DNA from 3 places in the Streptomyces sp. NPDC020875 genome. Region 1 is predicted to be linked to each of the others. Evidence: riboswitches for the same ligand, from Rfam matches in the RefSeq annotation. Region 1 holds a riboswitch; each other region holds the start of a gene.
The links. A riboswitch is a leader RNA that binds a small molecule or an ion and turns the genes downstream of it on or off. The one in region 1 is predicted to bind cobalamin.
Positions count from the first base shown of each region.

Region 2: linked by a shared signal. The riboswitch ahead of metE (5-methyltetrahydropteroyltriglutamate--homocysteine S-methyltransferase) and the one ahead of cobN (cobaltochelatase subunit CobN) in region 1 are both predicted to bind cobalamin.
Region 3: linked by a shared signal. The riboswitch ahead of AB0G74_RS27985 (CbtB domain-containing protein) and the one ahead of cobN (cobaltochelatase subunit CobN) in region 1 are both predicted to bind cobalamin.

Region 1 covers NZ_JBFADP010000009.1:93,964-98,799, reverse strand. The annotation lists gene cobN (cobaltochelatase subunit CobN) at 1-2,418, opposite strand, end outside; cobalamin riboswitch at 2,448-2,595, opposite strand; gene AB0G74_RS07580 (cobalamin biosynthesis protein CobG) at 2,664-3,959, shown strand; gene AB0G74_RS07575 (precorrin-8X methylmutase) at 3,956-4,627, shown strand; gene AB0G74_RS07570 (precorrin-2 C(20)-methyltransferase) at 4,624-4,836, shown strand, end outside.
Region 2 covers NZ_JBFADP010000041.1:18,848-23,683, forward strand. The annotation lists gene metE (5-methyltetrahydropteroyltriglutamate--homocysteine S-methyltransferase) at 1-2,051, opposite strand, end outside; cobalamin riboswitch at 2,235-2,387, opposite strand; gene AB0G74_RS23215 (carbon-nitrogen hydrolase family protein) at 2,527-3,486, opposite strand; gene AB0G74_RS23220 (nitrilase family protein) at 3,483-4,454, opposite strand; gene AB0G74_RS23225 (cytosine permease) at 4,451-4,836, opposite strand, start outside.
Region 3 covers NZ_JBFADP010000058.1:27,078-31,913, reverse strand. The annotation lists gene AB0G74_RS28005 (hypothetical protein) at 1-165, opposite strand, end outside; gene AB0G74_RS28000 (SigE family RNA polymerase sigma factor) at 162-665, opposite strand; gene AB0G74_RS27995 (exonuclease) at 706-1,356, opposite strand; gene AB0G74_RS27990 (histidine phosphatase family protein) at 1,453-2,052, opposite strand; adenosylcobalamin (AdoCbl) riboswitch at 2,172-2,312, shown strand; gene AB0G74_RS27985 (CbtB domain-containing protein) at 2,323-2,562, shown strand; gene AB0G74_RS27980 (CbtA family protein) at 2,589-3,416, shown strand; gene AB0G74_RS27975 (hypothetical protein) at 3,539-4,836, opposite strand, start outside.

The sequences.
Region 1 (4,836 bases):
GTTGCGGCCGGTCGGCAGGACGTTGACCAGTCCGCGCAGCGGCGAGCCGGAGGGTCCGGCGGGGACGAAGCCGCCCGCCAGGGCGTGTACGGCGTGGTCGAGTTCGTCGGTGGTCGCGGCGAGCCGGGGGACGACCTCGCGGGCGGCGAAGTCGAGGACGGCGGCGACCTCGTCGCCGTGTTCGGCGGGGACGGCGGCCGGGTCCCAGTCCGCCGCCTCCATGGCCTCGACCAGGGCGCGGGCCTTGGCCTCCGCCGCGTCGGCGGTGGTCCGGGTGGCGGCGGACTCGTCCAGGCCGAGGGCCTCGCGGAGTCCGGGCAGCGCCGTGGTGCCGCCCCAGATCTGCCGGGCCCGCAGGATGGCCAGGACGAGGTTGACCCGGTCGGGTCCGGCGGGCGGGGCGCCCAGGACGTGCAGTCCGTCGCGGATCTGGGCGTCCTTGACCTCGCAGAGCCAGCCGTCGACATGGAGCAGGAAGTCGTCGAAGCCGTCGTCGTCGGGGCGGTCGGCCATGCCCAGGTCGTGGTCGAGCTTCGCGGCCTGGATCAGGGTCCAGATCTGGGCCCGGATCGCGGGCAGCTTGGCCGGGTCCATGGCGGAGATCTGGGCGTACTCGTCGAGGAGCTGTTCGAGCCTGGCGATGTCGCCGTAGGAGTCGGCCCGGGCCATCGGCGGCACCAGATGGTCGACCAGGGTGGCGTGCACCCGCCGCTTGGCCTGGGTACCCTCGCCCGGGTCGTTGACCAGGAAGGGGTAGACCAGCGGCAGATCGCCGAGGGCCGCGTCGGGGCCGCAGGCGGCGGAGAGTCCGGCGTTCTTGCCGGGCAGCCACTCCAGATTGCCGTGCTTGCCGAGGTGGATCATGGCGTCGGCGCCGAAGCCGCCGTCGGCGCGGGAGGCCGCGATCCACCGGTAGGCGGCCAGATAGTGGTGGGACGGCGGCAGATCGGGGTCGTGGTAGATCGCGATCGGGTTCTCGCCGAAGCCGCGCGGCGGCTGGATCAGGACGAGGAGATTGCCGTAGCGGAGGGCGGCGAGCACGATATCGCCCTCCGGGTTGGCCGAGCGGTCGACGAACATCTCGCCGGGCGCGGGGCCCCAGTGTTCCTCGACGGCGGTCCGCAGCTCCTCGGGGAGGGCGGCGTACCAGCGGCGGTAGTCGGCGGCGGGGACCCGGACCGGGTTGCGGGCGAGCTGTTCCTCGGTGAGCCAGTCCTGGTCGTGGCCGCCCGCGTCGATCAGCGCCCGGATCAGTTCGTCGCCGTCGCCGGACTCCAGCCCCGGAATGTCGGCGCCGCCGAAGTCGTAGCCCTCCTCGCGCAGCCGGCGCAGCAGGGCGACGGCGCTGGCGGGGGTGTCGAGGCCGACGGCGTTGCCGATCCGGGAGTGCTTGGTGGGATAGGCGGAGAGGACGAGCGCGATCCGCTTCCCGGCGGCCGGGATGTGGCGGAGCCGGGCGTGCCGGACGGCGATTCCGGCGACCCGGGCGGCCCGCTCTGGGTCGGCGGCGTAGGCGGGGAGTCCGTCGGCGTCGATCTCCTTGAAGGAGAACGGGACGGTGATCAGCCGGCCGTCGAACTCGGGTACGGCGATCTGGCTGGCGGCGTCCAGCGGGGAGACGCCCTCGTCGTTCTCCTCCCAGACGCTGCGGGGGCCGGTCAGGCACAGGGCCTGGAGGATCGGTACGTCGAGCTGGGTGAGGGCGCCCGCGTCCCAGGACTCGTCGTCGCCGCCCGCGGACGCCTCGGCGGGCTTGGTGCCGCCCGCGGCGAGCACCGTGGTGACGATGGCGTCCGCGGTCCGCAGGGTCTCGATCAGCTCGGGTTCGGGGGCTCGCAGGGATGCCACGTAGAGCGGCAGGGGGCGGGCGCCCGCGTCCTCGACGGCCGTGCAGAGGGTGTCCACGAAGCCGGTGTTGCCGCTCATGTGGTGGGCCCGGTAGTAGAGCACGGCGATGGTCGGCGCCCCGGCCGGGACGGTACGCGCGGTCCGCTCCAGCGGCCCCCAGGAGGGTGCGGGCGCCGGGGCGTCGAAGCCGTGTCCGGTCAGGAGCACGGTGTCGGAGAGGAAGCGGGCGAGCTGCTCCAGATTGGCGGGGCCGCCGTGGGCGAGATAGGCGTGGGCCTCGGCGGCGATCCCGACGGGCACGGTGGACGCGGCCATCAGCTGGGCGTCGGGGGCCTGTTCGCCGGTGAGGACGACCACCGGCCGGTCCCCGGCGAGCAGCAGGTCGAGGCCGTCCTGCCAGGCCCGGACACCGCCGAGGAGCCGGACGACGACGAGGTCGGCGCCGTCGAGGAGCGCGGGCAGGTCGTCGAGCGGGAGCCGGGCGGGGTTGGCGAAGCGGTAGGGCACCGGACCGGTCGCCGCACGGGCGCTCAACAGGTCGGTGTCGGACGTCGACAGGAGCAGGATCATGCGGCGCCTGGCCTTCCTCGGGGTCCGCGCCCCGGGTGGTGTCGGACGGCGGGAGTTCCTGGCTCGCCCGGCTCCGTGAAGGCCGGGTTCACAGTGGCGGGACCGCGCCGGATTCGCACCGGGCTTCCTCCCCTGTCGCCGTCGTGGCGATGGCGGACCGGATGATCCGCCGATGAGCATAGTAAGGGTCATGTCCACGAAGGGTGGAGGGCGTGTCCGGTGTGATGGTCGGTATGCTCGCCGCCATGTCCACGGCCCCTCCTCCTTCGTCGTCCCAGGCCACAGCGGTCTCACGGGACCGGGGCGACGCCTGCCCGGGGACGCTGAGGCTGCACGCGGCCGATGACGGCGCCCTGGCCCGGGTCCGGATCCCGGGGGGTGTGCTGACCGCCCGGCAGGCGGCGGCGCTGGGCGAAGCGGCCGACAGGTGGGGCGACGGCGCGCTGTATCTGACCTCCCGGGGCAATGTGCAGCTGCGGGGACTGTCCGACGGCTGCGCCGCAGAGCTGGCCGCCGCCCTGGCGGCGGCCGGGCTGCTGCCCTCGTACGGCCACGAGCGGGTCCGCAACGTGGTGGCGTCACCGCTCGCCGGGCTCGACGGGCGCGGCGTCCGGGACGTCCGCGACTGGCTGGCGGCGCTGGACGCGGCGCTCTGCGGCAGCGGACCGGCCCGGGATCTCTCGGGCCGGTTCCTGTTCGCCCTCGACGACGGCCGGGGGGACGTCGCGGCGCTCGGCGCCGATCTGACGGTACGGGCGGTGCCCGGCGGCGGGGCGCTGCTGACCGCGGGCGCCTCGGCCGGGGCGCTGCTGGTGCCGGACGGGGAAGCGGCGCGGGCGGCGCTGCTGGCGGCCGAGGTGTTTCTGGCGCGGGCGGCGGAGTGCGGCGCGCGGGTCTGGCGGATCGCGGAACTCCCCGTACCACCTGAGGAATTGACACGTGCCATTGGTGTGGCGCTGACGGCGGCCGGGATCGACGCCCGGCCCGCGCCCCGGGACACGTCGGCGACGGCTCCCCCGCCGCCGGGCATCACCGGCGACGCCCTCGCCGTGCACGCCCCGCTGGGCACGATCACGGCCGGACAGTGGCGGGAACTGACCGCCGTCGCCGCCGCCGCGCCCGACGCCGAGCTGCGGCTGACGCCCTGGCGGGGCGTCGTGGTGCCGGTCCGCGGACCGGATCCGCGGGAGACCGCCGATGCCCTCGGCCGACTGGCCCGTACCGGGCTGGTCACCGACGCCGGATCGCCCTGGCCCCGGGTCGGCGCCTGCATCGGCCGCCCCGGCTGCGCCAAGTCCCGGGCCGACGTACGGGCGGACGCGGCCCGTACCCTCGCCGACGCGGCCCGCTCGCCGCTGCCGCTGTACTGGTCCGGCTGCGAGCGCCGCTGCGGCCGCCCCCCGGGCGACCGGATCGACGCGGTCGCGGCCCCGGACGGCGGCTACCACCTGACCACCGCCGCCGCGGGGCGGCCCGCGGACACCGTCCGCCTGGACGACCCCACCCGGCTCGCCGCCGCCCTGGCGGCGATCGCCCCATGACCCGTACGACGACGACCGAGAGCAGCGAGAACACCGTGACCCCGTACGACTACGAGAAGGACGGGGCGGCCATCTACCGTCAGTCCTTCGCCACCATCCGCGCGGAGGCGGACCTGGCGGATCTGCCCGCCGACGTCAGCCGGGTCGCGGTCCGGATGATCCACGCCTGCGGCATGGTCGACCTGGTACGCGATATCGCCTACTCGCCCGGGGCGGTGGCGAGCGCCCGCGCCGCCCTGCTCGCCGGCGCGCCGATCCTCTGCGATGTGCAGATGGTCGCCAGCGGCGTGACCCGCAAGCGGCTGCCCGCCGGGAACGACGTGGTCTGCACGCTCTCCGACCCGGCCGTGCCACAGCTGGCGGCGAAGCTCGGCACCACCCGCAGCGCCGCCGCGATGGAGCTGTGGCGGGACCGGCTCGAAGGCTCCGTGGTCGCCGTCGGCAACGCGCCGACGGCCCTCTTCCGGCTGCTGGAGATGATCGAGGAGGGCGCGCCCAGGCCCGCCGCCGTGATCGGTGTCCCGGTCGGCTTCGTCGGCGCGATGGAGTCCAAGGACGCCCTGGCCGCCCACCCCTCGGGTCTTGAACACCTGGTGGTCCGGGGCCGGCGCGGCGGCAGCGCCATCGCCGCCGCGGCCCTCAACGCGATCGCGAGCGAGGAAGAATGAGCGGCAAGCTGTACGGCGTCGGGCTCGGTCCCGGCGATCCGTCGCTGATGACGGTCCGGGCGGTCGAGGTGATCGCCGAGGCCGATGTGATCGCCTATCACAGCGCCCGGCACGGGCGGTCCATCGCCCGCTCGATCGCGGCCCGGCATCTGCGCGCCGACCATGTCGAGGAGCCGCTGGTCTATCCGCTCACCACGGAGACCACGGAC
Region 2 (4,836 bases), on a different contig from region 1:
GAGCGGGCGGCCTCCAGGCTGATGACATCGGCGTCGAGGTCGTCGATGGCCTGGACGATGTCGCCGAACTCGGCGTAGCACATATGGGTGTGGATCTGGGTGCCCGGTGCGACGCCTGAGGTCGTCAGGCGGAACGCCTCCGTCGCCCAGGCCAGATAGCCGGCGTGGTCGGCGGAGCGCAGGGGGAGGGTTTCGCGGAGGGCGGGTTCGTCGACCTGGATGACGGCGGTTCCGGCCGCCTCCAGGTCGTTGACCTCGTCGCGCAGGGCGAGGGCGACCTGGCGGGCGGTGTCCGCGAGGGGCTGGTCGTCGCGGACGAAGGACCAGGCCAGCATGGTGACGGGGCCGGTGAGCATGCCCTTGACGGGGCGGTCGGTGAGGCTCTGGGCGTAGGAGGTCCAGCGGACGGTCATCGGTGCCGGGCGGGAGATGTCCCCGGCGAGGACCGGCGGGCGGACATAGCGGGTGCCGTAGGACTGGACCCAGCCGTTCCGGGTGGCGAGGTAGCCGGTGAGCCGTTCGGCGAAGTACTGGACCATGTCGTTGCGTTCGGGTTCGCCGTGGACCAAGACATCGATACCGGTCTTCTCCTGGAAGGCGACGACCTCGGCGATCTCGGCCCTGATGCGTACCTCGTAGGCGGCGGTGTCGAGCCGTCCGGCGCGCAGGTCGGCGCGGGCCGTCCGCAGTTCGCCGGTCTGCGGGAAGGATCCGATGGTGGTGGTCGGCAGCGGCGGCAGGCCGAGCCGGGTGCGCTGGGCGACGGTCCGTTCGCCGTACCGCTGCGACCGGCGGGTGTCCGCGCCGGTGACCGCCGAGGTACGGGCGCGGACGGCCGTGTCGCGAGTGATGGGGGAGTTCGCGCGGGAGGCCAGCGCGGCCCGGTTCGCGGCCAGTTCGCCCGTGATGGTGTCGGTGCCCCGGCTCAGGCCCTTGGCGAGGGTGACGATCTCGGCCGTCTTCTGCCGGGCGAACGCGAGCCAGCGCAGGACCTGCGGGTCGATGTCGCGTTCGAGGGCCGCGTCCAGCGGGACGTGCAGCAGGGACGAGGAGGCGGCGACGTCGACCCGGTCGGCCAGGCCGAGCAGGGTGCCCAGGGTGGCCAGCGACTTCTCCAGATCGTTGATCCAGATATTGCGGCCGTTGACGACGCCCGCGACCAGGCGCTTCCCGGGCAGTCCGCCGACGGCGGCCAGCTCGCCCAGCTGGGCGCCCGCGTGCTCGGTGAAGTCGAGGGCGAGCCCTTCGACCGGCGAGGCGGCGAGTACGGGCAGGGCCCGGCCGAGCCGGTCGAAATAGGAGGCGACCAGCAGTTTCGGACGGTCCGTCAGGGCGCCGAGATCGCGGTAGGCGCGGGCGACGGCGTCGAGTTCGGCCGGGGTACGGTCCTGGACGAGGGCGGGCTCGTCCAGCTGGACCCAGTCGGCGCCCGCCGCCCGCAGGTCGGCCAGGACCTCCGCGTAGACGGGGAGCAGCCGGTCCAGCAGGGTCAGCGGATCGAAGTTCCCGGCCACCCCGGGCGCGGGCTTGGCGAGCAGCAGATAGGTCACCGGGCCGACCAGCACGGGCCGGGCCGTCAGGCCGAGGGCCAGCGCCTCGGTCAGCTCCGCGACCTGCCGTCCGAAGTCGGCGGTGAACACCGTGTCGGGCCCCAGCTCCGGCACCAGGTAGTGGTAGTTGGTGTCGAACCACTTGGTCATCTCCAGCGGCGCCACGTCCTGGGTGCCGCGGGCCATGGCGAAGTAGCCGTCGAGCGGGTCGTCGGCGAAGGCCGTACGGTGCCGGGCCGGGATCGCGCCCACCATCACGGTGGTGTCGAGGACGTGGTCGTAGTACGAGAAGTCACCGGTGGGGACCTCGTCGATACCGGCTTCGGCGAGTTCGCGCCAGTTGGCGGCGCGCAGCTCGGCGGCGGTGGCCCGGAGGGCGTCGGCGGTGGTCCGGCCCTTCCAGTAGCCCTCGACCGCCTTCTTCAGCTCCCGGTTCCGCCCCTGCCGGGGGTAGCCGTACACGGTGGCCCGGGCCGCCGCGGCTGCGGACTTCGATGTCACGGAGATCTCCTTCACGAGATGAATCCCTGAGATCCCGGCGACGGGACGAGGCTGCGAAGGAGTGACGTACCGGCGGTGCCGGCGCGCCGGTTCGGCGCGGATCACCGCTGGTTCGTACGCCGACCCGCCCACGAGGTCACCGGGATGTCCGCGCGCGGAATCGTCCGCGTGCGGGCAACGGGCAGGTCTTCGGACTCGCGGGCACATCCACCGGATTCCCGGCGGACACCTACTGGCCGTCGCTTCCCAGACCCGGCCGGGCCCAGTGCGTATGACGGCGGTCGTTCCCGCTCACCGCTGCGGGGCAGTCCCGGATTCCCACCGGGTTCCCTCTTACGACGCTCCCGTCCGGCTGACGGGGCGAACCAGCTGCGCCGGTCAGCTTACGGTGCCGCCGGGCACACTGTCAGGGGAGGTCCGGCAGCCGGACCTCCCCCGTCCCCGTGATCCCCGCGTCCCGTGGCCCCGGGCGCCCTCAGTCCGTGAAGTCGACCCCGCTGTCGCGCCGGGTCCGGTCGACGGAGAGGGAGAAGACGTCGGGGCGGCCGTAGTGCCCGGCGACATCGAGGTCCAGGGTCTCCCCGTACCGCCCGGCGGTGTCCAGGGTCGCCGTGAGCAGCCGCGCCTCGCCGTAGACCGGTGGCATCACCCAGGAGCCGTCCGGGCCCGCGACACTCGAACCCCCGGTGAAGAGCAGACCGTCCTCGGGCGCGTCCGGACCGACCCCGGCCCGGTAGGCGGGGAGCAGATCGGCGGGGACGTCGTCGGTGGAGAGCACCAGTCCGGCCGAGACCACGAAGCAGCGGCCCTCCAGCGCGTACGAGCGGGCCGCGATCACATGGCTCTCCGGCATGTCGGGCCAGGCCGCGACATGGATCTCCTCGTGCTGCGCGTGCAGGGAGTGCCGGGCCAGCGGATGGAAGTGCTCCCAGCAGACCAGCGACCCCACCCGGCCCGCCGGGGTGTCGACGACCCGCAGTCCCGCCCCGTCGCCGGGCGCCCAGACGATCCGCTCGGTGTGGGTGGGCGTCAGCTTGCGGTGCACATTGAGGGTGCCGCCGTCCGGGCCGATCGTCAGCAGGGAGTTGTAGAGGGAGCCGGAGGCGGGCGCGGCCCGCTCGTTGAGGCCGAGGACCACCGTCACCCCGTGCTCCCGGGCGGCGGCCCGGACCGGGGCGAGGGCGTCGTCGCCCCCGGGGTCGAGTACCGGGCTCTGCTCCAGCAGCCGGGCGTACCAGCGTCTGGCCTCGGCGTCCCGCCACCCCGCGAGGCCGAACACCCAGGCCGGGTAGCAGGTCAGCCATGTCTCGGGGAAGACCACGAGATCGGCGCCCGCCCGCGCGCCGTCGGCGATGTGGGCCGCGGCGCGCCGCAGCGACTCGTCCAGGTCGAGCAGGGCGGGCGGCTGCTGGACGACGGCGACGGTGGTGGTCATGACGGCTCCTCCCGGGTACGTCCGTACAGCGCCGGACGCCGGTCCGCGTGGACGTCGTTCAGTTCACTGATGGCCTTGTCCCTGGCGTCGGCGAGGGGGAGGGCCGCCGTGAGGACCGCCTCCTCGCCGAGGCGCAGTGGTGTCACGGGGTAGCCGTCGGCGTCGATGATCGCACTGCCGCCGAGCCAGTCCTGGCCCCGTTCGGTGCCGGTCCGGTCGGCGACGGCGACGAACATCCGGTTGACGGCCGCGTCGGCCTGGACGCGGACGATCTCACCCGGCCGCTCGCCCTCCGGCCTCGGGTACAGCGGCCAGTTGACCGGGCCGCAGAGCAGTTCGGCGCCGTCGAGCGCCGCCAGCCGTACCCACTCGGGGAACTCCAGGTCGTAGCAGACCATGAACCCGATCCGGCCGTACGGCGTGTCGACGACCGGCGGCGGCCCGTCCCCCGGGGTGAAGCCCCAGGTCTTCTCGCCGTTCCACAGATGAGCCTTGCGGTACGTGGCGCGCAGCCCGGTCCGGTCGACGAGGGCGGCGGAGTTGTGGACCGCGCCGTGCTCGCCGCGCTCCGCGAAGCCGCCGACGACGACCAGGTCGTGCCGGGCGGCCAGCGCCTCCCACTCCCTGATCGTGGGGCCGTCGGACGGCTCCGCGACGGACCGGAGTTCGTCCGGGCCGGTGAAGACGTAGCCGGTGTTCGCCAGCTCGGGCAGGACGACGACGCGGGCGCCGCGGTCCGCCGCCGTCCCGATCGCGGTACGGATCCGCCGCCGGTTCCCCTCGGGGTCGCCGACCCGCGGCGCGATCTGGCAGACGGCGACCGTGACCGTGCTCGCGGACACCGCCCCGGGGCCGCCGGTTCCGGCCCCGGCCCCTCCGGCCGTGCTCCCGGTCGCTCCGGTGGTTCCGGCGGCACCGGTGTCAGCGGTGCCGGTGGTGTCGGCGGGGCGGTGTGCGGGCACGCTCATCGGGCGGCTCCCTCCAGCTCGATCTCGCTCGCCGCGCGGGCGGCGGCCTCCGCCTCATGATCCAGGTTCCGGGAGAACAGCAGATACAGCACGCCGGAGACGGTCAGTCCGACGGCGAAGGAGAAGTCCGCGCCGCCGAGGGCGTCCGCGACCGGGCCGACGTAGAAGCTGGTCGAGAAGAAGGGGACCATCGAGATGAAACCGATGATGTAGGCGGCGACCCCGCGCCAGGCCCAGCGGCCGTAGATGCCGTCCGGCTTGAGGATCTCGGCGATGGCGTACTTGCCCCGGCGGACGAAGTAGAAGTCGACCAGGTTCACCGCCGTCCACGGGACCAGGAAGTACAGCATCATCAGCACGAAGTTGTTGAAGCTGCCGATGT
Region 3 (4,836 bases), on a different contig from region 1:
CGCCACCGCGCACAACAGCCCCGCCCCCGCCGCCCTGCGCCGCCGCGATCTGGCCCTGGCCCGGCCGGTGATGACCGCCGCCCCGGCGGGCCGTACCCGCCCGGCGGCCCGCGCGGCGGCCGTCCGCAGCCGGTCCGCCACCAGTTCGTCGTGGTCGGTCGTCACGGCGATCCCCCGTCCGTCGTCCGTGCAGGATGGTCGTCGATCAGTCCGGCGAGCTTGGCCCGCGCCCGGGAGAGGTGGGTCTTCACGGTTCCGGTGGAGAGCCGGGTCTCGGCGGCTATCCGGTCCACGGGCAGATCGCAGACGTAGTAGAGCGCCGCGCACTGCCGCTGCCGCGCGGGCATCCCCCGCAGCGCCCGTTCGAGATCGACGGCGCCCGGCCCGGGGCCGTCGCTGACGGCGGGGTCGCCGCGCCGCCGCCAGGCCCGCTGGCCCCGGACGACCCGCCGCCACCGGCTGACGGCGAGCCGCCATGCCACGGTCCTCACCCACGCCTCGGGCCCCAGGTCCTCGGCCAGCCGCCGCCGGTGCCCCCAGGCCCGGACGAACGCCTCCTGCACCACGTCCTGCGCCTCGTGGAAGTCGCCGGTCATGACGTACAGCTGGCCGGTGAGCCGGTGCACGGAGCGGGTGTAGAAGTCCGTGAACTCCTCCTCGGTCAAACGTCAGCTCTCCTCGCCGGTGTACGGATCCCCGCCGACGTTACGCGGCGCCGTCCGGGGCGCCGCGACGCGGGTCGCCGCCCCGGCGGGGCCGCTCCCCGGGCCCGGGGGCGTACCGCCGGAGCACGGCGTCGAAGACGGCGGCCAGCTCGGCCGCGTCCTCGCCCGCGTGGTGGGTGTGCGGAAGTCCCTTCAGTCCGGTCGCCGCCTTGATGGTGCTCTTGTGGGAGCGGCGCCATTCGGCGCCCGTCAGGCCCATCCAGTAGCTGCGGAGGTCGATTCCGGCGCCGGTGGCGCCGAAGGGGCTCGCGCCGGTGAAGCGGACGAAGTACCAGTGGACGAACATGCCGTCCCAGACGGCGGGCGCGGCGAGGAAGACGGGGCGGCCGGTCTTCCGCAGCCCGTCCACCCAGCGGGCGGCCCGGGCCATCGCCGCCTCGGGGGCGGGTGCCTCGCGGAGCAGCCGGTCGCGGTCGAGCCCGGAGACGGCGAGGGCCTCGGGGACGACTTCGTCGGAGATGGGCCGCAGTTCGGTGTAGAAGGCGAGTTCGGGGCGGCCGACGACGGACATGCCGAGGGAGAGCATGCTGTACGGCCCCGGGATGGGCCCGTCGGCCTCGACGTCCACGGCAACGTACAGCTCGGGGAGACCGGTGGCGGGCGGGTCGGTCGGACCGCTGGGTGGGTTCACGCGGCGCAGCGTAGACGGGTACGGCTCCGGCGGGCCACGGATTTGCGGACGGCCCGGCACCCGACCCCTGGCCGGGGGGACGTCACGGCCCCCGCGTCACGGTCCCGCGTCCCGTCCCTCCAGCCGCGTACCGAGGCGCAGGTTCCAGCGGCGGCCGTCGCCCGACAGGTCGGTCAGGGTCAGCGGGGGTACGTCCAGCCGCCAGAACGTCTCCGGGGGCAGGGCCAGCGCGTGCAGTACGGCCGCGCGGACGACGGCCGGTTCGGCGACGGCGAGTACCCGGTGCCCGGCGGGGCCTTCGGCGAGGCCGTCCAGCCAGCCGCCGACGCGGGCGCGGAGGTCGAGCAGTGACTCGCCGCCGTGCGGGGCCGACGCGGGGTCGCCGAGCCAGTCGGCCATCGCGTCGGGTTCCGCGCGGGCCGTCTCGTCCAGTCCGCGGCCCCGCCAGCGCCCCAGGTCCCAGTCGGCGATGCCGGGTTCGAGCCGGGGCCCGGGGCCGAGGCCGAGTTCGGCGCAGGTCTCCCGGCAGCGGGCGGAGGACCCGGCGAGGACGGTCCGTCCGGTACGCGGTACCCGGTGCGCGGCGGCGCGGGCGGCGGCCCGGCCCGGCTCGTCCAGTCCCTCGCCGGGGTCGAACCGGGCGGCGCGGACCGCCGCGGTCGCCGCCGCCGTCAGCAGGGTGACCCGTACCACCACATCACCGTCCCCTCCGGCCGCTCCTGTGGCCGTCCGTCCCATCTTCCGCCCCGGGCTCGGGATCCGGCCCCGAGTAGTCGAATACGCGCCATGGCGGCGGAGGTTCGGGCACGGTACGGTCGCGTGGACATGACGAGGATGTGATGGAAGTCCGGTGCAAATCCGGCACGGTCGCGCCACTGTGTACCCGTCTCCCCGGCGGGAAGTCAGACCCGGCGTCCTCGTCTCGGGCACCACGAACGGGACGCGTTGTTCCCCCTGGAGGTTGTCATGGCCCAGTCGGCCGTACCCGCCGCTCCGCTCACCCCCGCACCGGCCCGCACGCCGGTCGCCGTCACTCCCCTCTCCCTCCGGGAGATCGCCCCCTGGGCGCTGTTCACCGGCGTCCTGGCCCTGATCCTGCTCTACTTCGTCGGCGCCGAGCAGGGCGCGGTCGCCCTGGTCTCCGGCGAGAGCGTCCACGAATGGGTCCACGACGGCCGTCATCTGCTCGGCTTCCCGTGCCACTGAACCCCGGTACGGGAGAGAGACGGCGGATGAACCCGACGGACATCAACACCGATATCCACTCCGACACCGACACCGAGCGGCACGCCCCCGTGCCCACCGGCTCCCGGACCGTCCGGGCGCTGCTGGTCCGGGGCATGCTGGCGGGCCTGATCGCCGGGGTGTGCGCCCTGGCCGTCGCGTACTTCCTGGGCGAGGGTCCGGTCGACGCGGCCATCGCGTTCGAGGAGGCGGGCGCCCATGACCACGGCGGCGGCGAGGAACTCGTCAGCCGGGCCGTGCAGTCGACCGCCGGACTCGCCACCGGCGTCCTCGTCTTCGGGGTCGCCGTCGGCGGGATCGCGGCGCTCGCCTATTGCGCGGCGCTCGGCCGGACCGGCCGCTTCGGGCCGCGCGGCACGGCCCTGCTGGTGGCGGTCGGCACACTGCTGAGCGTCTATGTCGTGCCGTTTCTGAAGTACCCGCCGAATCCGCCCGCCGTCGGCGATCCCGACACCATCGGGCAGCGGACCACCCTCTACTTCCTCATGGTGGTACTGGGCGTGGCGCTCACGGTGGGGGCGGTGATCGCCGGCCGCGCGCTGGCGCCCCGTACCGGCACCTGGCACGCGGCGGTCATCGCGGCGGCGGGGCTGGTCCTGGCCGTCGGGCTCGCGTATGCCTTCCTGCCGTCGTTCGACGAGGTGCCGAAGGGGTTCCCGGCGGCTGTGCTGTGGGAGTTCCGGCTCGCGACACTCGCCGTACAGGCCACGCTGTGGGCGGTGTTCGGCCTGGTCTTCGGGGAGTTGGCGGAGCGGCTGCTGATCCCGGCGAAGGCCCGCCCGGCCGGGACGGGGGCGGTGGCGGCGACCGGCTGACGTTACGGGACCGGGCCCGCCCGCCCGGAAGGTCCCGGGCCTCCGAGGCGCCCGCGCGCATACCCGTGCCCCGCCGGATCTCCTCCGGCGGGGCACGGGTGCCGTCCGCCCGCGTACCCGGGTCAGCCGGTCGCGGCCGGGAAAGTCACGGCGATGTCCTCCGGCGCGATCCCGGCCGCGCCCCGGCAGACCGCCTCGACGGGCGCGGCCCCCGGTACGGCCGCCAGCCGCGCCACGACCTCCCCCAGGCACCGCTTCAACGCGCGCTGCCCGTAGTAGTTGGGGTGGAGGACCTCCCGGGCCTCGTCGGCGGGGGGTTCGGCCGCGGTCCGGGGGACGTACCGGGCCCACTCCGCCCGTTCGGCGCCGGGCGAGGCGATCGTCCCGTCGGCGGCGAAGGCGGTCCGCGCCGCCCGGCCGCCGCAGACCTGGTGGCCTTCGAGCAGCCCGCCGACGTCCACGAAGTCGGCGCCGGAGCGGCGGGCGGCGGCCCTGATCCGGTCGTTGAGCGCGCCGCCGACCCCGGTGGCGAGCCAGCGCAGATCACGGTCGTAGAAGGGGCAGCCCGCGACGCCCCAGCGGTCCCGGCCGTTCTCGTCGAGCCGGGTCGTCGCGTCCGGGTCTCCCGAGGCCAGCGGCAGCGGATACGACTGGACGACGACCCGTGGCAGCGAACCGGTGCCATCGGCCGCCGCCCGTACCGACGCGACGGCCGCCGCCACCTTCTCCCCGACCGCCGCGACGCGCTCGGCCGCCGGGCCGGTGATCCGCCGGTCGGTCGAGCAGTCGGTACGGTCGCGCCAGGCGGCGGCGCATGCCTTCATGGTGTCCGTCAGCCGGACGTCGTCACCACCGATCGAGACGACGACGGTCCGTACGTCGTACCGGGCGGCCAGCTTCCGCAACTGTTCGAGCTGCGCCTCGTGGCTCCGTACGGCCCGGGACGGCGCCTCGGCCCCGGCGGTCGAACAGGCGATGTTGTGGTGGTGGACGGTATCCGTGGTGAGGGTGAGGACATCGGAGCGGCGGCAGTCGTCGGTATAGACCCGTGGCGGTACGGCTCCGGACGCCCCGGTCCTGGTCCGGTCCGTGGCGTCGCGCAGCGCGGCCGGAACGCCGCCGTCGCCGCCGAGCCCCTCCGCGTTCCCGGCCCAGCGCGCTCCTTCCCCGGCGAGGAAGCCGTCCCCGAGCGTCACCAGCGCGACCGGCCTCGCGGGCGGCGCGGCCCCCGGTTCGTCGGCGGTGGTGATATCGGGGCGCGGCAGCCCGGGCCCCGGTTCGACGGGCCCGGGTCCCGGGGCCACCACGGGCCCGGTCGGCCTGGGTACGGGCCCGAGCCCCGGTGTCGCGGTGGCGGACGGCGACCCGAAGGCCAGGGCCGCGGGGAGCACGGCGAGGGCACCCAGTACCCCCACGGCGC